2 regions of the Bradyrhizobium sp. AZCC 1719 genome follow, and region 1 is predicted to be linked to the other one. Evidence: predicted binding sites of a transcription regulator. Region 1 holds the regulator's gene; the other holds the start of a gene.
The links. The regulator LexA, encoded in region 1, represses DNA repair genes until DNA is damaged. The targets are predictions, from matches to a motif close to TGTTCNNNNTGTGTTCNG.

Region 1 (10,333 bases):
GCTCGCTGTCGCAAGCGGGGGGAAGGTCAGCAGCACATATGGGATCCTCGGCGAGTTTGCCGGCGCGCAGGGCACGGCCACGGTCGCTGGCGCCGGCTCTGCCTGGGTTAATTCCCTGGACCTTTACGTCGGCAACGCCGGTACGGGTTCGCTCGCGGTCTCGAACGGCGGCACGGTGAGCAATGCGAACGGCTACGTCGCTCACGACACCGGCTCGCAAGGCACGGTGACAGTGACGGGTCCGGGCTCGGCCTTGAACTCCAGTGCCTCCCTCACAATTGGCGTCAGCGGCACCGGCGTGCTCGCCATCGACAGCGGTGGATCTGTGAGCAGCGCGTCCGCCATCATCGGATCGGCCATCGGCTCGCAAGGAACCGTGGCGGTGACGGGCGCCGGCTCGACATGGACCAATTCCGGAGACCTCAATGTCGGATTCTCCGGCACCGGTACGCTCACCGTCGCGGCGGGTGCGACGGTGCACGCCGGCACCGTGCATGTGGCAAGCCAGGCCGGCTCGCGTGGCACGCTGAACATCGGCGCGGCGGCAGGCAGTCCGGCGGCGGCCGCCGGCACGCTCGACACGGCAAGCGTCGCGTTCGGCGCTGGCATTGGCACGATCAACTTCAATCATACGGCCGCCAACTACGTGTTTGGGTCGACGATGACCGGCAACGGCAGCGTCAATGTGCTGTCCGGCACCACCATCCTGACGGCTGCCAACAGCTACACGGGTCCCACGACCGTCAACGGCGCCACGCTCATCGTGAACGGCTCGATCGCCTCGTCACCACTGACGGTGGATGGCGGCGGTCTTGTCGGGGGCACTGGTCGTCTTGGCGCAACGACTATCGGCGCCGGCACGCTCTCGCCCGGCAACTCGATCGGCACCATCACGGTGCAGGGCAATCTCGTGCTGTCGGCGGCCTCGACCTACCTGGTCGAGATCGCGCCGACGAGCGCCGATCGCACCGATGTCACGGGCGCGGCGCAGCTCGGCGGTGCCTTGCGTGTGGTCGCAGCGCCCGGGACCTACGCGCCGGGCACCACCTACACGATTCTCACGGCGACTGGCGGCATCGCCGGCACGTTCGACAGCGTGACTTCCAATCTCACCTCGTCCGCCTTCATAACGCCGACCGTGTCCTATAATGCCGACCACGTATTCTTCACCCTCGCACGCACGGCATTCGCGAGCGTCGGCTGGACGCGCAACCAGATTGCCACCGGCACCGGCGTCGATTCGCTGGGCTTCGGCAATCCCATCTTCAATACGGTGCTCTACGGCACAGCCGCGCAGGCGCGGCAGGCGTTCGATGCACTCTCGGGCGAGTTGCATGCGAGTACGGCGGGCGTGCTCGTCGACGAATCGCGCGATCTGCGCGACGCGGTGCTCGGCCGCCTGCGCCAGGCGTCCTTCGACAACGCGGTAGGCGGGACGGCGGCGCGCGCGGCCCTTCCGGGGACCGTGCCGGAGCCGAAGACGGACTCGTCCCGCCTGACCTTCTGGGCGCAGGGACTCGGTGCGCGCGGTCGCATTGACGGCGATGGCAATGCGGCAACGGTCGCTCGCCGCCACGCTGGCGCCGTCGCGGGGCTCGACGCCGCTGTTGATGACTGGCGCTTCGGCTTCGCGGCGGGCTATTCGGACTCCGCGGTCGGCGTGGACGCGCGCGCGAGCTCGGCCTCGGTCGAGAGCGGCCACGCGGCGTTCTACGGCGCGGGCAGCGCCGGCGCGTGGAGCGCGCGCGCCGGCATGGCCTATTCGTACCACCAGATCGACACCACCCGCACCATCGCGTTTCCGGGCTTTGTCGATCGCGCGTCGGCCGCCTATCATGGCGGCACCACTCAGGTGTTTGGCGAGATCGGCTACGGTTTCGGGCTCGGCCCGGTCGCGCTCGAGCCGTTCGCAGGAGCTGCCTGGGTGCAGGCGAGGACAAGCGGTTTCACGGAGAAGGGCGGCGTCGCGGCGCTCACGGGTGCGTGCGACCGCGAAGAGGCGGGCTTCGCGACGCTTGGCGCGCGGCTCGCCACCAGCGTCGCGGTCGGGGGAATGACGCTGGCGCCGCGCCTCTCCGCCGCCTGGCAGCACGTGCTCGGCGATGTGACGCCGGTCACCACCCTCTCCTTCGCGAGCGGAGGCACTGCCTTCGAGATCGCGGGCGCGCCGCTCGCGCGCAACAGCGCGCTCCTCGAAGCCGGCGCTGACCTGCATCTCAATGCGCAAACCACGCTCGGCATTCTCTACCAGGGCCAGGTCGCACGCAACGCCGAAGACCACGCCGTCCGAGGCCGGCTCGCCGTGAGATTTTGACACGTTCGGTCAGTCCAGCGCAGTGCCGCGGATTCCTGCGCCCGCTCGAAGTCTGCCAACACCTAGTCGTTGGGCCACCGCGCACGAATTACGGTTTGCTAAAGTCTCGCCTTCAGCGGCACCCGGAAAGTCCTGAAGCCTTCGATATCGGGAAACCACTCCGCTGCTTCGCGCGAGGCCAACGTCAGAACCGCGGCCGGGACTTCGCCGCTGATCAGCCGCTCGATTGCCCCTCGCTGTCCTTCGCTGAACTGGACCTCCGCAGCTCCCGCCGCCATGAAGGCGGCGCTGACGCGTCCACTTGATGCGGATTGCTTCTCCTCGATCGCGATGTTTCTGTTGTTCAGGTCGGATAACGATTCAATTTCCGGACGCGCCAGCACAAGCGCCACCAGATTGTCCGTACTGTCTGTCGATACGGATGCAGTCTTGTCAGTATCGCTCACGTCGGCGGGTGCTGCTTCCGGATTGTCCGATTTGCTGGACGCTTCCCGCCCCGTCCCGATCGCCGTGACGAGATCGGCCATTCCCGTCGCTTCCACAAGCTGCTGCTGGATGGTTCGAGAAGCCGGAGCGGGAGTAACGCCGGCCGAGGGAGGCAACGCAGTCGCCTCGGGCGCGGCAGGCGTCGCGGCGATCTCAAGCGTGGCCGGCGGCGGCAGGGTGACCTCGGATTTGACCTCCGACTTGGGAGCCTCCGCAGGCTGCGACGCAGCGACGGCGGCTGCCTGACTGGGCTCGGGGCTATCAGAGATTTCCAGTTTGCGCTCCGGCGGCTGCCCACCCGCGACAGCCTTTTCGCGAGCCACTGGCGCCGTAGCCGCCGGAATGTTCTTCCTGGCTGCTGCGAGAGCGGGAGCGGCGGCCTTTTTGGCGGTTGGCGGCCTCGTACTGGACGCCGCCTTGCTGCTGCGCGGCGCGGTGCGGGAAACGGAGGCGCCCTGCCTCGCTACGCGTGCGGGACTGGCGTGTTCTGGTCTTGCGGTTTCGGCCTCAGCCGGCACCGCGATTTCAGTCTCGCGAACCGCGCGGTGCCGGGCAGATAATGTCTGATCAGACCAGGCCATGTAGGACTGGCACGCGCGATTGCACGGCAGCCCGTCGATATAAACGACGCCAGGTGAATCCAGCGGATTGGCCTGCAGGGCTCCACTCGAACAAACCGACAGGATCAGGGCCGGCAAAATCCATCTTCTCGACATGACTGCTCCGTTCGAACGCGCGTGGTGTTCGACGCGAGCTACGAGCGGATGGAGATGAGAGTTTCAAAAACGATCATGTTTTGTGGATCGCTACGCGCGCCGCATACTACGCGCTGATTGCGAGCCACCCGGTCGGCGCAAAGCGCCGCCGGATGCCTCGCAAAGACGCGGTGGGTTCTGAATTTAGTTCGGCACCGCCCGTTTCGCGGCCGTGACTGCATTTGCATTCACGGTGCCGCCGCGCAGCAGGTTGAACGCGGCGTTGAGCGCCTTGTCGTCCTTTTCGTTCGGCGGGACGTAGGCTTGCGAGCCGGTCTGCTCGGCGCCGTCGGCGGCGAGGTGGCCGCGCATCGAGGCTTCGCCTTTCAGCTCGGCGCGGCCCTTGAGTTCATCGGGCACGTCCTGCAGCACCTCGACGTCGGGCGCGATGCCCTGGGCCTGGATCGAGCGCCCCGACGGCGTGAAGTAGCGCGCCGTGGTCAGCGCCAGCGCGCCGTTGCCCTGCCCGAGCGGAATGATGGTCTGCACCGAGCCCTTGCCGAAAGTGCGCGTGCCGATCAGCGTGGCGCGCTTGTGGTCGCGAAGCGCGCCGGCCACGATTTCGGACGCCGAAGCCGAGCCGCCGTTGATCAGCACGACCAGCGGCTTGCCCTTGGTGATGTCGCCGCCGCGCGCGGTGAAGCGCTGGGTTTCCTCCGAAGTGCGGCCACGCGTCGAGACCACCTCGCCCCGGTTCATGAAGGTGCTCGAAACCGACACCGCCTGGTCGAGTAACCCGCCGGGATTGTTGCGGAGATCGATCACATAGCCCGTCAGTTTTTCCGGCGGAACTTCCTTCGAGATGCTGGCGATGGCTTTCTTCAAGCCGTCGGTGGTCTGCTCGTTGAAGCGGGTGATCCTGATGTAACCGATGTCGCCGCCGTCGGCCTTGAAGCGGACCGGCCGCACCCGGATGATCTCGCGCACGATGGCGACGTCGATCGGCGCGGCGGCCCCCTTGCGCACGACCTTGAGGCGGATCTTGCTGTTGGCGGGGCCCTTCATCCGGCCCACCGCCTGTTCGAGGGTCATGCCCTGGATGACCTCGTCGTCGATCTGGGTGATCACGTCGCCTGACAGCATGCCGGCCCTGGCCGCGGGCGTATCGTCGATAGGCGTCACCACCTTGACGAGGCCGTCTTCCATCGTCACCTCGATGCCGAGCCCACCGAACTCGCCATGGGTGGTCTCCTGCATGTCGCTCCAGCCCTTCTCATTCATGTACCGCGAATGAGGATCGAGCGCCGAGATCATGCCGTTGATGGCGCCTTCCATCAGCTTGGAATCGTCGGGCTTCTCGACGTAGCTGGTCTTGATCCGCTCGAACACATTGCCGAACAGATTGAGCTGGGTGTAGGTGTCGGAACGGGCCGCGGCCTTTGCCGCCGCCACCAGATGCGCCCCTTGAGGTCCGATCACGAGAGCGGTCAGACACGCACCCGTCACCGTGCCGAGAAGAAAGGCAAAATTCCTGCGCATCGTGGGGCGTCCCTCTATCTCTACGGACGCCCACACCATCCCTGTGAATCGGCGCCCCTGTCCCGGCCCCGCCAACTCACAATGGCTTTTTGGTCGGATCAAGGCACGCCGACCGGGGGCAATACGGTCGCTTTCAGAGTGTGAATGAAATCATCACGTTAGATGGCGAGTTCGTCGTGCCCTGGCTAGCCGGCATCTTCTACTTTGCAGCGCCTTCGGCGGATTTGGCCTTTGACTTCGCTGCCGGCGCCTTGGCCGCCGCTTTCGGCGGTGTGCTGTCGCCGCGCATCGTCCCCCAGGGGTCCGAATTCTTCTGCTGCTCGGGGATGTTGCCGAGCGATCTCCGGTAGGCCCGCTCGGCGTCCTTCTCGGCCGCGATTTGCGAGGGCGTCTTGGGCTTGTCCTCCTCGCCATATCTGGCGGGACCTTGTTGGGCGGCGGCGGATCCGGCCAAAAAAGCGATCACGGCGACAGCGCCCAGGATTCTGCCAACAACTTGCATGCGACTACTCCCTGAAATTGGCCCCAAGAAATTGGTCCCAAGCCTTAGCACAGCCGGCGTACGGGCTTAAGCGCCGGATTGGGCCGCGACGCAAATCGCCGTGGCCGTTGCCGAGGCCGGTCCGGTTTTGTAAACGACTGCCATGAATTCGCCGCCAGTGCCCCATTCCGTCGATCCCTTGCTGTTCGACCTCGGCCGTGTCGTGCTCGACATCAGTTTCGAAGAGGTAATGACGTGCTGGGCAGGGCATGCGGGCTGCGCGCCTGCCGACCTCGCCGGACGCTTTGTGGTGGACGACAGTTTCAAGCACCACGAGACCGGCCGGATCGACGACGCGGCGTTCTTTGCAGGTCTGCGCCAGTCGCTCGGCATCGGCATCACGGACGCGCAGTTCCTGGAAGGCTGGAACGCGATCTTCACCGGCGAGATGCCCGGAATTTCGCCGCTCCTGGCGCGTGCAGCAAAACGCCTGCCGCTCTATGCTTTTTCCAACACCAATCCGGCCCATGTCACACATTTTTCGCGGGCCTATGCGGATGTGCTCGGCCATTTCCGCGAGATATTCCTGTCCTCCAGCATCGGTTTGCGCAAACCCGACGCCGAAGCCTATGATCATGTGGTAAAAGCGATCGGCGTGCCGGCGTCGCGGATCCTGTTCTTCGACGACTCGGCTGCCAATATCGAAGGTGCGCGGGCGCGCGGCCTTTCTGCCATCCACGTGACATCGACGGATGACGTGGCGAGGGCACTGACCGCACTTGGAATTTGAGGGAGGTCTGCCCGTGGCGTTGATGCCGGTTGCCGATGCATTGTCTGCCATCCTTGCGGGCGCCGATCCCGTCCCTGAAGAAATGGTGGCGCTCGATGAGGCGTATCACCGCATTCTCGCACGCGACGTCGCCGCGCGGCGGACGCAGCCGCCGCAGGCGATGTCGGCGATGGACGGCTATGCGGTGCGCGCGGCTGACGCCGCCGATGTCAGCGCACGGCTGAAGGTGATCGGCGAGGTCGCCGCCGGCCGCCCGTTCGAGCGGAAGGTCGGCCCGGGCGAAGCGGTGCGGATCTTTACCGGCGGCGTGATTCCCGACGGCGCCGACGCCGTCATCATCCAGGAAGACACTGGCGTAGAGGGTGATCATATCACCATCACGGAAGCTGCCGTTCCGGGGCGGCATATCCGCGCCGCGGGCGTTGATTTCCGCGAAGGCGACTTCCTCCTCAAACGCGGGCGCCGCCTCACCGACCGCGACCTCTCACTCGCCGCCGGCATGAACTACCCGGAGCTTGCAGTGCACCGTCGCCCGAAAGTTGCGATGCTGGCGACTGGCGACGAACTGGTGATGCCGGGCGCAAGCCCCAGCCCCGGCCAGATCGTCTATTCCAACGGCTACAGCTTGCGGGCGCTGGCGCGGGCCGAGGGAGCAGAAATCATTGACCTCGGAATCGCCGCCGACACCGTCGCCGCGACCGCGGAAGGCATCAGCCGTGCTCGCAAGGCCGACGCCGACATCCTGATCACCATTGGCGGCGCTTCGGTCGGCGACCACGACCTCGTCAAGCGGTCGCTGGAGGCCGAGGGCATCGCCATGGCGTTCTGGCGGATCGCGATGCGGCCGGGCAAGCCGATGATGCATGGCAGGCTGGAGGCGATGCGGGTGATCGGCCTGCCCGGCAATCCCGTTTCCTCCTATGTCTGCGGCTTCCTGTTCCTGGTGCCGCTGATTCGCGCTCTATCGGGCCGCGATACCATCCATCACCCGCGCGAAAGCGCCCTGCTCGGCCGCGATCTCGCCGCCAACGACCAGCGCGAAGACTATCTTCGCGCCTACCTCGAAACGCGCGACGACGGCACGCTGGTCGCCGTGCCGGTGAACCATCAGGACTCGTCGCTATCAGGGAATCTCGCTGCGGCACGGGCACTTGTGATACGTCCGCCGTTCGCGCCGGCTGCCGCAAAGGGCTCGCCTTGCGAGCTGCTCCGGCTGCCGGAATGACGCCTGAACCGCGCTCCGACAGCACTTTGGGCCGGAACCGCAATGCGTTCACCTGAAATTAAGTGGTTGCGGAACACATATCGAACATATAGTGTCCGTTCATGATTTGTTTCGACTGCTAGTGTCTTTGATTGGGAGTTGGGGGACTCCGCGATCTTGGGCTCTGAAGATTCGGAACGAGACGACGCCAACCGGGGGATTGCTCGCGATGCTTACGCGCAAACAGTACGAACTTCTGCGTTTCATCAATGAACGGCTGAAAGAGGCCGGCGTGCCGCCCTCCTTCGACGAGATGAAGGACGCGCTCGATCTGCGCTCGAAATCCGGAATCCACCGCCTCATCACGGCACTGGAGGAGCGCGGCTTCATCCGTCGCCTGCCCAACCGCGCCCGCGCCATCGAAGTCATCAAGCTGCCTGAGCTCGCAGCCGCCGCCAACAGCCGCCGCGGCTTCACGCCGAGCGTCATCGAGGGCACGCTCGGCAAGCGCACGGTGAGCGCGCCGGCCGCCGAGGACGACGGCAATCGCCCGGTCGCCGTGCCTGTCATGGGCCGGATTGCCGCCGGTACGCCGATCGAGGCGCTGCAGACCCGCAGCCACACCATCAGCGTACCGCCTGACATGCTCGGCTCCGGCGAACATTACGCGCTCGAAGTGCGCGGCGATTCCATGGTGGACGCCGGCATTCTCGACGGCGACATGGCGCTGATCCAACGCAACGAAACCGCCGACACCGGCGACATCGTCGTGGCGCTGATCGACGAGGAGGAAGCGACGCTGAAGCGCTTCCGCCGCCGCGGCGCCTCGATTGCGCTCGAGCCCGCCAACACCGCTTATGAAGTCCGCATCCTGCCGCCGAACCGGGTCCGGATTCAGGGCAAGCTGATCGGGCTGTACCGCAAATACTGACCCATTATGCCGTCCGGGCCGTGACGGAAAAGAGCCCCGGCCCGTGGCCGGGGTTTTTTGTTGCACGTGTGGAACTAAGGCACGTTAGCGCGTTTGTGAATGTGGCGCAGTGCGCCAGTCGCAGAATTGCCCAGAACAGAGAAAAGGCTCTGCGCCATGTCCACTCTGATAGAGGCCTGTGCCTCCTTCTAGACACGGGTCAGCTATCTCAAACGAGGGAGCCATCCGATGTGTGACTATAGCCTGCATGCTGTGGCTACGCGGCCTGCCGAGGTCGGCGAGACGCTGATCACGACGACATTCCGCGGTACATCGACCCGCGGCTTTGCGTCGGAACGCGAGCCTGCAGTGGCGGTCTGCATGCTTCCCGGCACCGAACTGGCGTTCGCTGAGGACGTCAAATACGACAACCGGTGGATCTGGACTCGAACCACCGACTGGCGGGTCGGCAAGTTCAATCAAATCGACCCCCATATATCCGACCGTCACCATGACGCGATCGAATTTCCCGACGGAAGCCATGTGCTGGTGACGCAGCTTTGCGAAGGCCAGCGCGCGACCGTGCTGCAATTGCCGGTGGTCCAGACCGGTGGCGAACGCGCGCCGAAGGTGACGGAAGCGCCTCCGGCCGAATCGATCGTGACCGGATAAACGCCCACGCGAATACGATCCGCCGGTCCAGGCCGGCGGATCGTGGTGGTTCATTTTTCAGAACTCGGCACCGCAGGGGGGCAGTCGGTGGTCAACAAGGTTACGTGGCAAAAAGCCGGGCGCGTCACTGAGCCCGGGCGGTACATGTTCAGGTACGGCTGGCTCACCATCACGGCCGAAGATCTCGCAATCTGGCGGCAATTCCCTGACGCATCGTTCACGCTGGTCGCTCTGCCGTCGGCGCCCGACGCGCCCGAGGAATTCCATCTCGGCGCGTTCGAAATACCAGCCAAGCCCACGGTCGACGAGCACTGAAGATCATCTACTCCTCCGCCTGCAGGTCTGCCTCGGCCGGCGTGGCATCGACGCTGCGCGGTGGCACGACGCGCGGCGCAAGCACGGTGGTGTCGGCCTCGCGCTCGCCGGCTATGGCCGGCGACCACGGGCGGTCGATGCCTCTCGGCTTGACCGCCTCGACGACAAATCCCTCCCGGCTGCGCCGCAACGCCATCGCGCCCTGCCGCCGCAGTCGTTCGGCGCCGATGACGGAAGCACCGCATGCCGGCGGGGCCTGCCGCAGCGTCACAATGATTGCTGCGCGCTCGCAATCGTCCGAAAACGCCTCGGGTCTGAGCGCCTGCGCGATCAGGGCACCGCCGGCGGATTGCACCACGCAGCCAAGATCGTCGCATGAGACACCTGACGTGAGCGAGGCGTCAGCCGCGGTTCGCGCGTCCGCATCCGCCGCCAGCCACTCCTTCAAAAGAAAGACGTCCCGAGACCCCTTGCCCGCGTGCATCAAATGTAGCCGGCCATCCTGGCCGCGCACCCCGACATTGCGCCCGTCGGCGGAAATCAGGATATCCGGCTGCGGCACCCTCGCCGCCCACAGCGCCGCTGATAGTACCAGCGCCGCACCCGACCAGCGCAGCGGCGTGCGCAACAGGCCGAGCAGGATGATGCCGAGGCTCGCCGCAATCAGCGGGCCGATGCCGAAGGCCGGCACCCGGCCGACCGCGCCGGGTAACGCCGCGACCCATTGCGTCACCGCAATCATCCAGTCGATGCCGAGGCCCATGATCGCCCAGAACAGTCGATCGAAGCCGAACGGCATCGCGACGAGGCCGAGCAGGCCCGCCGGCATCACCAGCGCGGAGACCACCGGCATCGCCGCGAGGTTGGCGAGCACGCCGTAAGGCGTGACCCGGTGAAAGTGAAAGGCGGCGTAAGGCATGGTCGCGA
Region 2 (10,333 bases), 1.9 Mb from region 1:
ACCCCAAGGGCCGGGTGCCCACGCTGGTGACGGACAATGGGGTGCTGACCGAGACGCCGGCGATCCTTGCGTTCATTGCGCACAGCTTTCCAGACGCGAAGCTCGTGCCGCAGGACCCCTTTGCATTCGCGCAAGTGCAGTCGATCAGCAGCTATCTCTGTTCCACGGTGCATGTCGCGCACGCCCACAAGATGCGCGGCGCCCGCTGGGCGACCGAGGAGACTTCGTTCGCCGACATGAAGCGCAAAGTACCGGAGACGATGACAACGTGCTTTACGCTGATCGAGCGTGACATGCTAAGGGGGCCGTGGGTGATGGGCGAGCAGTACACGATCTGCGACCCCTATCTGTATACCATCGCGGGCTGGCTGGAAGGCGATGGCGTCGATCTCGCGACGCTGCCGAAGGTGGCCGCTCACCGCAAGCGGATGGAAGAGCGGCCAGCGGTGCAGAAGGTGCTGGCGGAGGAGAAGGCATGATCTCGTAGGGTGGGCAAATGCGCTCTTGCGCCGTGCCCACCATGTATCCTCAAATTCCACGTGGATGGTGGGCACGTCGCTGCGCTCCTTTGTTCTACTGCGTCACACCCGTTCAAACCCTCATCCTGAGGAGCCCGCAGAGCGGGCGTCTCGAAGGATGTAGGCCACAGACGGGGCCTCATGGTTCGAGACGCGCTTCGCGCTCCTCACCATGAGGAACTTATGACGCAGTACGCAGCTACGCCGCCTTTTTCGCGCGCTCCATCTCACGGCCGATGCCGAGCATGATGTTGCGCAGCCAGATCGAGCCGGGGTCCATCTGGGCGCGGGTTGGATAGAACATGAACTGCTCGTCGATCCCGGGATCGAGCGGCGGCGCGACGGTCGAAAGCGACAATTGCTTCGACAGCGCACCGATCAGCCGGCGCGGCACGAAGGCGACGAGATCGGTGCGCGCGGCGACGTGCAGTGCCTCGAGATAGCCGGGCACGACCAGCGCGATCCGCCGCTCGATGCCCTTGGGGCGCAACCACATGTCGATCAGGTCCTCGCTCTGGCCGCGGATCACGACCGCGACATGGCGCGCGTCGAGAAAGCTTTCGATCCGCTTCAGCCGCGCGCCGGCGGGATGACCGCGCCGGACGGCAAGCGCGTCGCTGTCGGTGTAGAGCCGTTGCCGATGAAATCCGGTGAAGGCGTTACCGATCGAGATCACGAGATCGATGGTGCGGGCGAACTCCGCGGTGAAGATCGCCGGCCCGCGCCATGGCACCACGTCGATCCGGACGTTCGGCGCAGCCTTGGTGATCTTCTCCATCAGCGGCGGCATCAGAAGCTCGACCGCCAGATCCGGCATCATCAGGCGAAACTGGCGCTCGCTCCGCGCAGCGTCGAACTCGTCGGCGATGAACAGCGAGCGCACCTGGTCGAGCGCCTGTGCCAGCGGCGCGCGCAGGGCTTGCGCCCGTGGCGTCAATTCCATGCGCGCGCCGGTTCGAACCAGCAGTGGATCGCCGATCAGGTCGCGCAGCCGCTGCAGCGCGTGGCTCGCCGCCGGCTGCGACAGCCCGATCCGCATCGCGGCGCGGCTGACGCTGGTTTCCCTCAAGAGTGCGTCAAGCGCCACCAGCAGATTGAGGTCAAGCGAATTCAAATTCATGGAGTGAATATATATCATATTCTCTATTGATTGGAAGAATGCCGCGCGGCGCGCGATGATCTCGACATCGGATCAAAGGAGAAGCCGCCATGAGCGCAGCAGCGAACAAGAAACTGGTGCAGCAGGTCTACACGGATTCCGCCAACCGGAGCGGGACGACATTTCTCGATAACCTTGCCGAAGACGTAACCTGGATCGTTACAGGTCAGTATTCGTGGTCGCACGCGTTCAAGGGGCGCGATGCGATCAATAACGGCCTGATGGGCCATTTGCGCTCACGCCTCGCCGCCGCACGCCCGCGCACGGTGGCCTTCAACTTCATCGCGGAAGGCGATTACGTTGTCGTCGAAGCGCGGGGCGACAACGTCACCAAGGACGGCGTCCGCTACGACAATCAATATTGCATGGTCTGGCGCATCGAGGACGGCAAGATCAAGGAGATCAAGGAATACTGCGACTCCGCGCTGGTCGAGCGTGTGCTCGGGCCGTTCCCGGCAGAGCGGAAGTTGGCGGCCGCGTAGGCACGTTGCGCGCTTTACCCGCCCCTCGAGGGGGCGGGTCGGCTCACATGGAGCGCAGCGCCATGTGAGACGGGGCGGGGTGACAGTCTTTCAACTCGGGCGCTGTTGGACGCGGAGGGACCGTCACCCCACCCCGCCGCTGCGCGGCGACCCACGAGCGAGCTTCGCTCGTCTCGGACCCCTCGAGGGGCGGGTGAAGCATCAAGCGGCCTTCACCGACATGTGCTTGAACATGTTGCTGCGGGCTTCGTCGTCCATCTCGGTCTTGAACTTGAAATTATCCTTCAGCGCGATCGCCTTGGCGGCTGCCGGACGGGCCGAGATCTCATCGACGAGCCGCTTGACGTTGGGATATTTTGCGGCCGCTTCTTCGCCCATCACGAACGCGGCCATCCGCGCCCAACCCCACAGTGCCATGTCGACGATGGTGTAGCTGTCGCCCACCATATATTTGCGGCCGGCGAGGTGATCATTGAGGACGGCGTAGTGGCGCTGCGCCTCGAACTGATAGCGGTTGTGGGCATAGTCGTGGTTCTGGTCCTTCGGCGCGAAATGCTTGAAGTGTACCGCCTGACCGGAATAGGGCCCCAGGCCGGTCGCAACGAACATCAGCCAGGACAGCGTCTGCGCGCGATTTTGCGGCGTGTTCGCGGGCAGAAACTTGCCGGTCTTTTCCGCCAGATAAAGCAGGATGGCGTTGCTGTCGAACACTGTGACGCCGTCGTCGTCGATGGCGGGTACCTTGGCGTTCGGATTGATGGCGAGATATTCCGGCTTGAACTGGTCGCCCTTGCGGGTGTCGACGGCGACCGGCTCAAAGGCGATGCCGGCTTCCTCCAGGAAGAGAGCGACCTTGGTCGGATTGGGCGATCCGTTGAAATAGTATTTGAGCATTTGGAATTCTCCCCATTGCTTCTTGCAGCAAGGCTTGTTGCGGACTTTGGCCGCGGCGGCAATGCCACCGGGTGGCACGTCCATGCTCAAATTTCTCCGGGATGCGCAAGCGACGAATTCCTGAAAAGCGGACGCTTACGATATGAACAGGCCGACGATACCGGCGACCGCAAGGACAGCGCCGGAAGCAATCATCGTCGTGGCAAAGCGGACTTCCGAATGCAGAGCGGTACGTTGTCCCGCGCGTTCTGATCCTCGCGCATAGCCGTGGACGATGATCTGCTCGCTGAAAGTGCCGCTGGCGTCGAGAATGTCGGTCAGACCTGCGCAGGCGACCAGAATGCCGAGGATGACCAACCCGGCAGGGCCCATCAGGCTCAGCAGCAGCATCGGAAAGAGGCCGATCAGGAAGATCGGCAGCAGCGGCAGCACAATGAAGGACTCGGAGCCTCGTGTGCGCATGGGAGTATCTCTAAATAGGAAAATGAATGCAGCTCGTATACCTTCAAATAAGGGCGAAAAGGCGCAACGCTACCTGCAAGCATGGCACGGCTGCCATGCCGGCCCATCACGCCGGCTGCGCAGGAGGTGGGCAAGCCGAATTTTGAGCCATGTCGGCCCGCAGACCGTACGCACGTTGTGGTGCTTTGGCCCGGCCATGCCATGGGCCGAGCACCCCCGGGCGCCTCTGTGGTGAGGTGAACGCTTAACCCGCCGCCATTTCCGAGCGGATTTCGGCGCGCAGCTCGTCGATCAGCCTGAGGCCGTTCTTGGTCTCGACATGCCAGAAGGTCCAGCCGTTGCAGGCGCCGGAGCCCTGCGCGACCGCGCCGATGCGGTGAATGGAGCCGACCTTGTCGCCGAGCATGATGGCGCCGTCGGCGCGGACCAGCGCGCCGTGACGCTTTTTGGAATCGACCAGTTTGGTGCCGGGCGGAATCATGCCGCGCTCGATCAGTTCGGAGAATGCTACGCGCGGGGCGTCGCGCGCCGTCATGAACGGCGCCAGCGTCGCCTCAGGCAGCGGTTCGATCGCTGCGATGCGTTCTTCGGCTGCAGCCGCATAGGTCTTGTCGCGCTCGAAGCCGATGTAACGGCGGCCGAGACGTTTTGCCACGGCGCCTGTCGTGCCGGTGCCGTTGAAAGGGTCGATCACGAGATCGCCGGGCTTTGACGACGACAGCAGCACGCGCGCCAGCAGGCCCTCGGGCTTCTGGGTCGGGTGCACCTTCTTGCCGTCGGCGCCCTTGAGGCGCTCCTCGCCGGTGCAAAGCGGGATCAGCCAGTCGGAACGCGCCTGCACGTCCTCGTTGGCGGCCTTCAGTGCCTCATAGTTGAACGTATAGCCCTTGGCCTTCTCATCACGCGCGGCCCAGATCATGGTCTCATGGGCATTGGTAAAGCGGCGGCCGCGGAAATTCGGCATCGGGTTGGTCTTGCGCCAGACGATGTCGTTGAGAACCCAGAAGCCGAGGTCCTGCATGATCGCACCGACGCGGAAAATGTTGTGATAGGAGCCGATCACCCACAGCGTCGCCGACGGTTTCATGACGCGGCGGCAAGCGAGCAGCCAGGCGCGGGTGAAATCATCGTAAGCGGCGAAGGATGAAAACTTGTCCCAGTCGTCGTTGACGGCATCGACATGGGATTCATCGGGGCGTTTCAGATCGCCCTTGAGCTGCAGGTTGTACGGGGGATCTGCGAACACCAGATCGACCGAACCGGCCGGAAGCTTCGACATCTCGGCGACGCAATCGCCGACGACGATACGCACGCTTGAATCAAACTCAAATTTAGTGCGGGGCGCCCTTGCAGACGCCCCGCGACGCGACACAACCATGACTCAACTACTCTGACTCAGGCGACGCTGTCGGCGACGCGGGACTAAACAACCGACTGGCGATACATTGACCCTGCAAAGTAAAAATCGACTTAACCAAGAAAGTTATCGACGCAGAATGCGAAGAGAGATCATCGGCAACATTACCAGCAGAGATTGCGGCGGCTCGCGCACTAGGCAATTTTTGCCGGGCGGGCTATTGATTAACGGAATGGAAATTTTACGTGATTGCCGCGTTGAATATTCGGGCCGACAGCCGGGGATGAGGAAATAGCGCCATGCGTTACGATGATTTCCGCCGCAGCGACGACATCGAAGACCGTCGCGACCAGGGCGGCGGCGGAATGGGTGGCGGCGGCGGCTTTGGCCTGCCGATGGGCGGCGGCGGGCTCGGCATCGGCACCATCATCGTGCTCGGCCTCGTCGGCTACGCCTTCGGCATCGATCCACGCATCCTGATCGGCGGCGCCGAAATCCTGACCGGTGGCGGTCAGGCGCCGACCTACCAGACCGATCGCCGGTCGGGACCGGCCAAGACCGGTGCGCCGAAGGATGAAGTCGGCAGCATGATCGCCGGCATCCTCGGCGAGATCGACGACCGCTGGAGCGAGATATTCCAGTCCAGCGGCCAGAATTACACCGGCCCGCGCATCGTGCTGTTTCGCAATGCCACCAATGGCGGACGCTGCGGCATGGCGCAGTCGGCGATGGGGCCGTTCTACTGCCCGCCGGACAAGCAGATCTTCCTCGACACCAGTTTCTTCCGCGAAGTCGAGACGCGCTTCCGCGGCTGTTCGGGCAGTGCCTGCAAGTTCACGGCCGCCTACATCATCGCGCATGAAGCGGGACACCACATCCAGAACCTGCTCGGCATCCTGCCGCGCGTGCAGCGGTTGCAGCAGCAGGCCGGCAGCAAGGCGGAAGCCAATGCGCTGCAGGTCAAGGTTGAACTGCAGGCGGATTGTCTTTCCGGCGTCTGGGTCAATCGCGAAGAGAAGAAGCGTCCGGGCTTCATCGAGCCCGGCGATATCGATGCGGCTCTGAAGACGGCAACCGCGATCGGCGACGACACGCTGCAGCGGCAGTCGACGGGCAGGGTGGTGCCCGATAGCTTCACCCACGGCTCGGCAGCGCAGCGCAAGCAGTGGTTCATGACCGGCTACCAGAAGGGCACGGTGCAGGCCTGCAACACGTTTGCGGCGGGAGCGTTGTGATGATCGCGTGCCCCGGATGCTGCGCAGCGCGTCCGGGATCGCGCCTCGCGCGACTCCGGCGATGCGCTGCTGATCCGGGGCCCATGTCAGTCGGAAAAGAATAGGTCCCGGCTCTGCGGCGCGTCGCTACGCGCCGCACCGCGTCCGGGACACGGAGAAAGCGCAAATGTCCTCCATCGACGAAACCAAACAATTCGTGCCGCTCAACATCGCGGTGTTGACGATCTCGGATACCCGCTCGCTGGCGGACGATAAATCCGGCGCCACGCTGGCCGACCGGCTGACGACGGCCGGCCATCATCTTGCCGCGCGCGAGATCATCGTCGACGACGTCGACGCGATCCGCGTCGTCATCAAGCGCTGGATCGCCGATCCTAGTGTCGATGCTATCATCACCACCGGCGGCACCGGCTTCACCGGCCGCGACGTGACGCCGGAGGCGGTCGAGCCGCTGTTCGAAAAGCGGATGGATGGCTTTTCCATCGCCTTCCACATGCTGAGCCATGCCAAGATCGGCACGTCGACGGTGCAGAGCCGTGCCACCGCCGGCGTGGCGGGGGCGACCTTCATCTTCTGCCTGCCGGGATCGCCGGGCGCTTGCCGCGATGCATGGGACGGCATCCTCGCCGCCCAGCTCGACTACCGCACGCGCCCGTGCAATTTCGTCGAGATCATGCCGCGGCTGGATGAGCATCTACGGCGGCCTAAAGCCCAAGGCGCTTCAGCCTGACCAGCAGCGTCCATAGCTTACGCCACATGTTGCGATAGGCTTCGGCGCGCAACAGACGCGCGCGCTCGATGTGGAAATCGATGAGTTCTGGCGTCACGCGCCGCGGACAATCGCGACGCGCGGGCTTCACAGGTCCAGCTCCCAGGTTTCGCCGACGAGATCGACGCCAAAGCTATGGTGCGGCTCTTCCTTGACGCGACGGAAGCCCGCAGCCTGATAGATGCCTCGCGCGGCGACAAGGATGCTTTGGGTCCACAGCGTCATTTTCTTGTAGCCTTTCTCGCGCGCCGCGCGGATGCATTGCTCGACGAGCGCGCGGCCGACGCCGAGCCCGCGCGCCTTTTTCTCCACTAGCAACAGCCGCAGTTTTGCGACGTCATCACTGCCCTTCACCAAAAAGATCGAGCCGAGCGGCTCGCCGCCTGCTTCCGCAATCCAGCAATGCTCCCGCGAAGCGTCATAGGTCTTGATGAATTGCGCGCAGATCTCGGCGACCAGTGCCTCGTAGCTGATGTCCCAGCCATACTCCTCGGCATAGGCCTTTGCCTGGCTCGAGATCACCCAGCCGATGTCGCCGGGTCGATGGCTGCGCAAGAGAAAGGCGGCTGGCTTCTCCGTGGGCCGTTCCAGTGCCCGCTCGATCGTCGTCATCGCCTGCACGACAGCGGCGCGCTGACTGTCTTCGAGCGAAGCGAGCAGGCTTCCGACCTCCTCGCGCGAGCGGCGCTCGAGCTCGGCAGAGGCGACGCGGCCTTTGGCGGTCAGCGAGAGTTCATTGACGCGGCCGTCGTCCTTTGACGGTTTTCGCGTCACGATCTGGCGGCGCTGCAGCGCCTGCAGGGTGCGGCTCAGGAAGCCGGGATCGAGGCCGAGCTCGCGGGTGAGGTCGGTGGCGGTGCAGGCCGGGCGATGCGCGATCTCGTAGATGATGCGCGCTTCCTGCAGCGTGAACGGGCTATGCAGCAGCTTCGGCTCGATGATGCCGAGCTTGCGCGTATAGAAACGGTTGAAGGCGCGAACGGCCGCGACTTCTTGGTCGGAATTCATCTGGGACCTCGGGCACCTCGATATTTGCCATTGTCAAAGAGATATTTGATTTTGGCAAGTATATTTTCATGAGGGAGGCGCCCGGCTCGTCCGGCTTCTACTTTGCATGGGGTTGTTTTCGATATTTTGTGTCCGGGCCTGCGGCGTATCGCTTTAGGCAACGACCGTGATCCGGCTGCGCAACTGGGTGCGCGCCGAGCGACCAAGCTGGCGCAGCAGCCGCGTTTCGGAGCGGCGGGCGTCCGGCCGGTAGCCGCCAAGCCGCTCATAATGATCGCGCGCGATCAGGAGCCCCTGTTCCGCCGATGGCCCGGCGAGCATGCGGGCGACGAATTTGAAGCCGTCGCGCAGCCGCGTCTCGGCATAGGGCGAGCGGGCATAGCGAAATACTCCGGCACGCGGCCGTCCGCTGTTCGATACGTTCTGGATGAACTGCGCGGTCTCTTCGATCCAGCCGCTGTCGAGCACCGCGCCGGCGTGCAGGAACATCAGCCATGGCGAGCGCGCCGCCCGCGCGCCGGCGGCCAATGCCGCGGCGCGTGTCCCTTCAAACCTCAGAAAGCGGCAACCGGCCACGTCTGCCACCCGTTCGATCACGCCATTGCCGGCCCGGTCGACCAGTATCACCTCGCGGATGACGCCGGCTGCGGCTCCCGGCACCAGCGCCGCCAGCGTGGCGACGGCGGGCTGTTCTATTCCTTCGGTCGGGATGATCACGCTCAACATGAGTGAGGTTTTCGATGGCTCAAACGGTGAAAAACGCTGCACAGTTATCATCTTGTCATAATCAAAACAGCCATTTGCATGCAGATTTTTGCGGCATCGGGCGCCGGCGCCGTCGCCGATGTCTGCGCTTCCTGTGAGTTGTTGCCGAAGATGTTCTTGATTTGTTCTTCGTGCGTGCTATGTTCGCTTCATGAGCCGAGCATCCTCTCATGCCCTCAAGCACCCGCCGGTCACGGCGCCCTCCGAGCCGGCGGGTGCGACACCTTTTCCCGACATCGCGGTCGCCATCGAACGCCAGCGGCGGCGCGGCCGCGGCGCGCAGTCCAACGACAGCGGCCGGTTCGAAGCCGAGGCGCGGGTCGCCTTCGACGATGGCTGGCAGAGTCTGGACGACCTGCCGCCGTTCAAGACCACGGTATCGCTCGATACCTCGCGCAAGGTCATTACCCGCAACGACTCGCCCGACATCGGTTTCGACCGCTCGATCAATCCGTACCGCGGCTGCGAGCACGGTTGCGTCTACTGCTTCGCGCGACCGACCCACGCCTTTCTCGGCCTGTCGCCCGGGCTCGATTTCGAATCCAAATTGCTCGCCAAGCCGGACGCGCCGGAATTGCTCGAGAAGGAGCTGGCGGCACCCGGCTACGAGCCGCGCATGATCGCGATCGGCACCAACACCGATCCCTATCAGCCGATCGAGCGCGAGCACAAAATCATGCGCGGCATTCTCGAAGTCCTCGATCGGGCCGGTCATCCCGTCGGCATCGTCACCAAATCGGCGCTGGTGACACGCGACATCGACATTCTGCAGCGAATGGCGAAGCGCAATTTGGCAAAGGTCGCGATTTCCGTGACCACGCTCGATCCCAAGCTCGCCCGCACGATGGAGCCGCGCGCCTCGACGCCGCCGAAGCGGCTGGAGGCGCTGCGGCAATTGTCGCAGGCCGGCATCCCCGCCACCGTGATGGTCGCACCCGTTATTCCCGCGCTGAACGATTCCGAGATCGAACGCATTCTCGATGCCGCGGCTCACGCCGGCGTCAAGGAAGCGAGCTACGTGCTGCTGCGGCTGCCGCTCGAGGTGCGCGACCTCTTTCGCGAATGGCTGATGGCGAATTATCCCGACCGTTACCGTCACGTCTTCACCCTGATCCGCGACATGCGAGGCGGGCGCGACTACGACTCGCAATGGGGTACGCGGATGAAGGGCACCGGCCCGATGGCCTGGATGATCGGGCGGCGGTTCGAAATCGCCTGCGAGAAGCTCGGCCTCAACAAGCGGCGTGCGAAACTGACGACTGATCATTTCGTCAAGCCGAAGCGGAACGGACAGCAGTTGAGTTTGTTCTGATCGTCATTGCGAGCCGTTGGCTCCTCGCAATGACGGGGAGGAGACTCACATGAGTACAAGCAAGCCAGTCCCCCGGTTCACGGTCATCACGCTCGGCGTCAGCGACATGCGCGCCAGCATCGCCTTTTATGAGGCGCTCGGCTTTGCCCGAAAAATGCACGCAACCGGTGAGGCCGTCGCTTTCTTCGACACCGGCGGCACGGTAATCGCGCTGTTCCCGTGGGATCAACTCGCAGGCGATGCCAAGCTGCCGGATCAGCCGCGGCCGAAATCCTTTCGCGGCACGACGCTCGCATGGAATTGCAGCTCTACCAAGGAGGTGGAAGCTGCGCTCGATTTCGCCGTCTCCTGCGGCGCGTCGCTGTTGAAGCC

Region 2: the regulator LexA is predicted to act here: its motif matches at 8,762-8,779, upstream of V1292_RS15640 (PA0069 family radical SAM protein).

The regions. Positions count from the first base shown of each region.
Region 1 covers NZ_JAZHRU010000001.1:5,162,763-5,173,095, reverse strand. The annotation lists gene V1292_RS24285 (autotransporter outer membrane beta-barrel domain-containing protein) at 1-2,314, shown strand, start outside; gene V1292_RS24280 (hypothetical protein) at 2,413-3,516, opposite strand; gene V1292_RS24275 (S41 family peptidase) at 3,700-5,034, opposite strand; gene V1292_RS24270 (hypothetical protein) at 5,234-5,536, opposite strand; gene V1292_RS24265 (HAD family hydrolase) at 5,679-6,305, shown strand; gene V1292_RS24260 (molybdopterin molybdotransferase MoeA) at 6,319-7,530, shown strand; gene lexA (transcriptional repressor LexA) at 7,739-8,440, shown strand; gene V1292_RS24250 (hypothetical protein) at 8,669-9,091, shown strand; gene V1292_RS24245 (hypothetical protein) at 9,137-9,406, shown strand; partial or broken gene V1292_RS24240 (ComEC/Rec2 family competence protein) at 9,414-10,333, opposite strand, start outside.
Region 2 covers NZ_JAZHRU010000001.1:3,292,906-3,303,238, forward strand. The annotation lists gene V1292_RS15585 (glutathione S-transferase family protein) at 1-479, shown strand, start outside; gene V1292_RS15590 (LysR family transcriptional regulator) at 718-1,638, opposite strand; gene V1292_RS15595 (nuclear transport factor 2 family protein) at 1,728-2,159, shown strand; gene V1292_RS15600 (glutathione S-transferase family protein) at 2,361-3,053, opposite strand; gene V1292_RS15605 (hypothetical protein) at 3,189-3,515, opposite strand; gene V1292_RS15610 (site-specific DNA-methyltransferase) at 3,760-4,893, opposite strand; gene ypfJ (KPN_02809 family neutral zinc metallopeptidase) at 5,172-6,107, shown strand; gene moaB (molybdenum cofactor biosynthesis protein B) at 6,274-6,837, shown strand; gene V1292_RS15625 (RSP_7527 family protein) at 6,812-6,967, opposite strand; gene V1292_RS15630 (bifunctional helix-turn-helix transcriptional regulator/GNAT family N-acetyltransferase) at 6,964-7,884, opposite strand; gene V1292_RS15635 (glycosyltransferase) at 8,038-8,610, opposite strand; gene V1292_RS15640 (PA0069 family radical SAM protein) at 8,801-9,961, shown strand; gene V1292_RS15645 (VOC family protein) at 10,011-10,333, shown strand, end outside.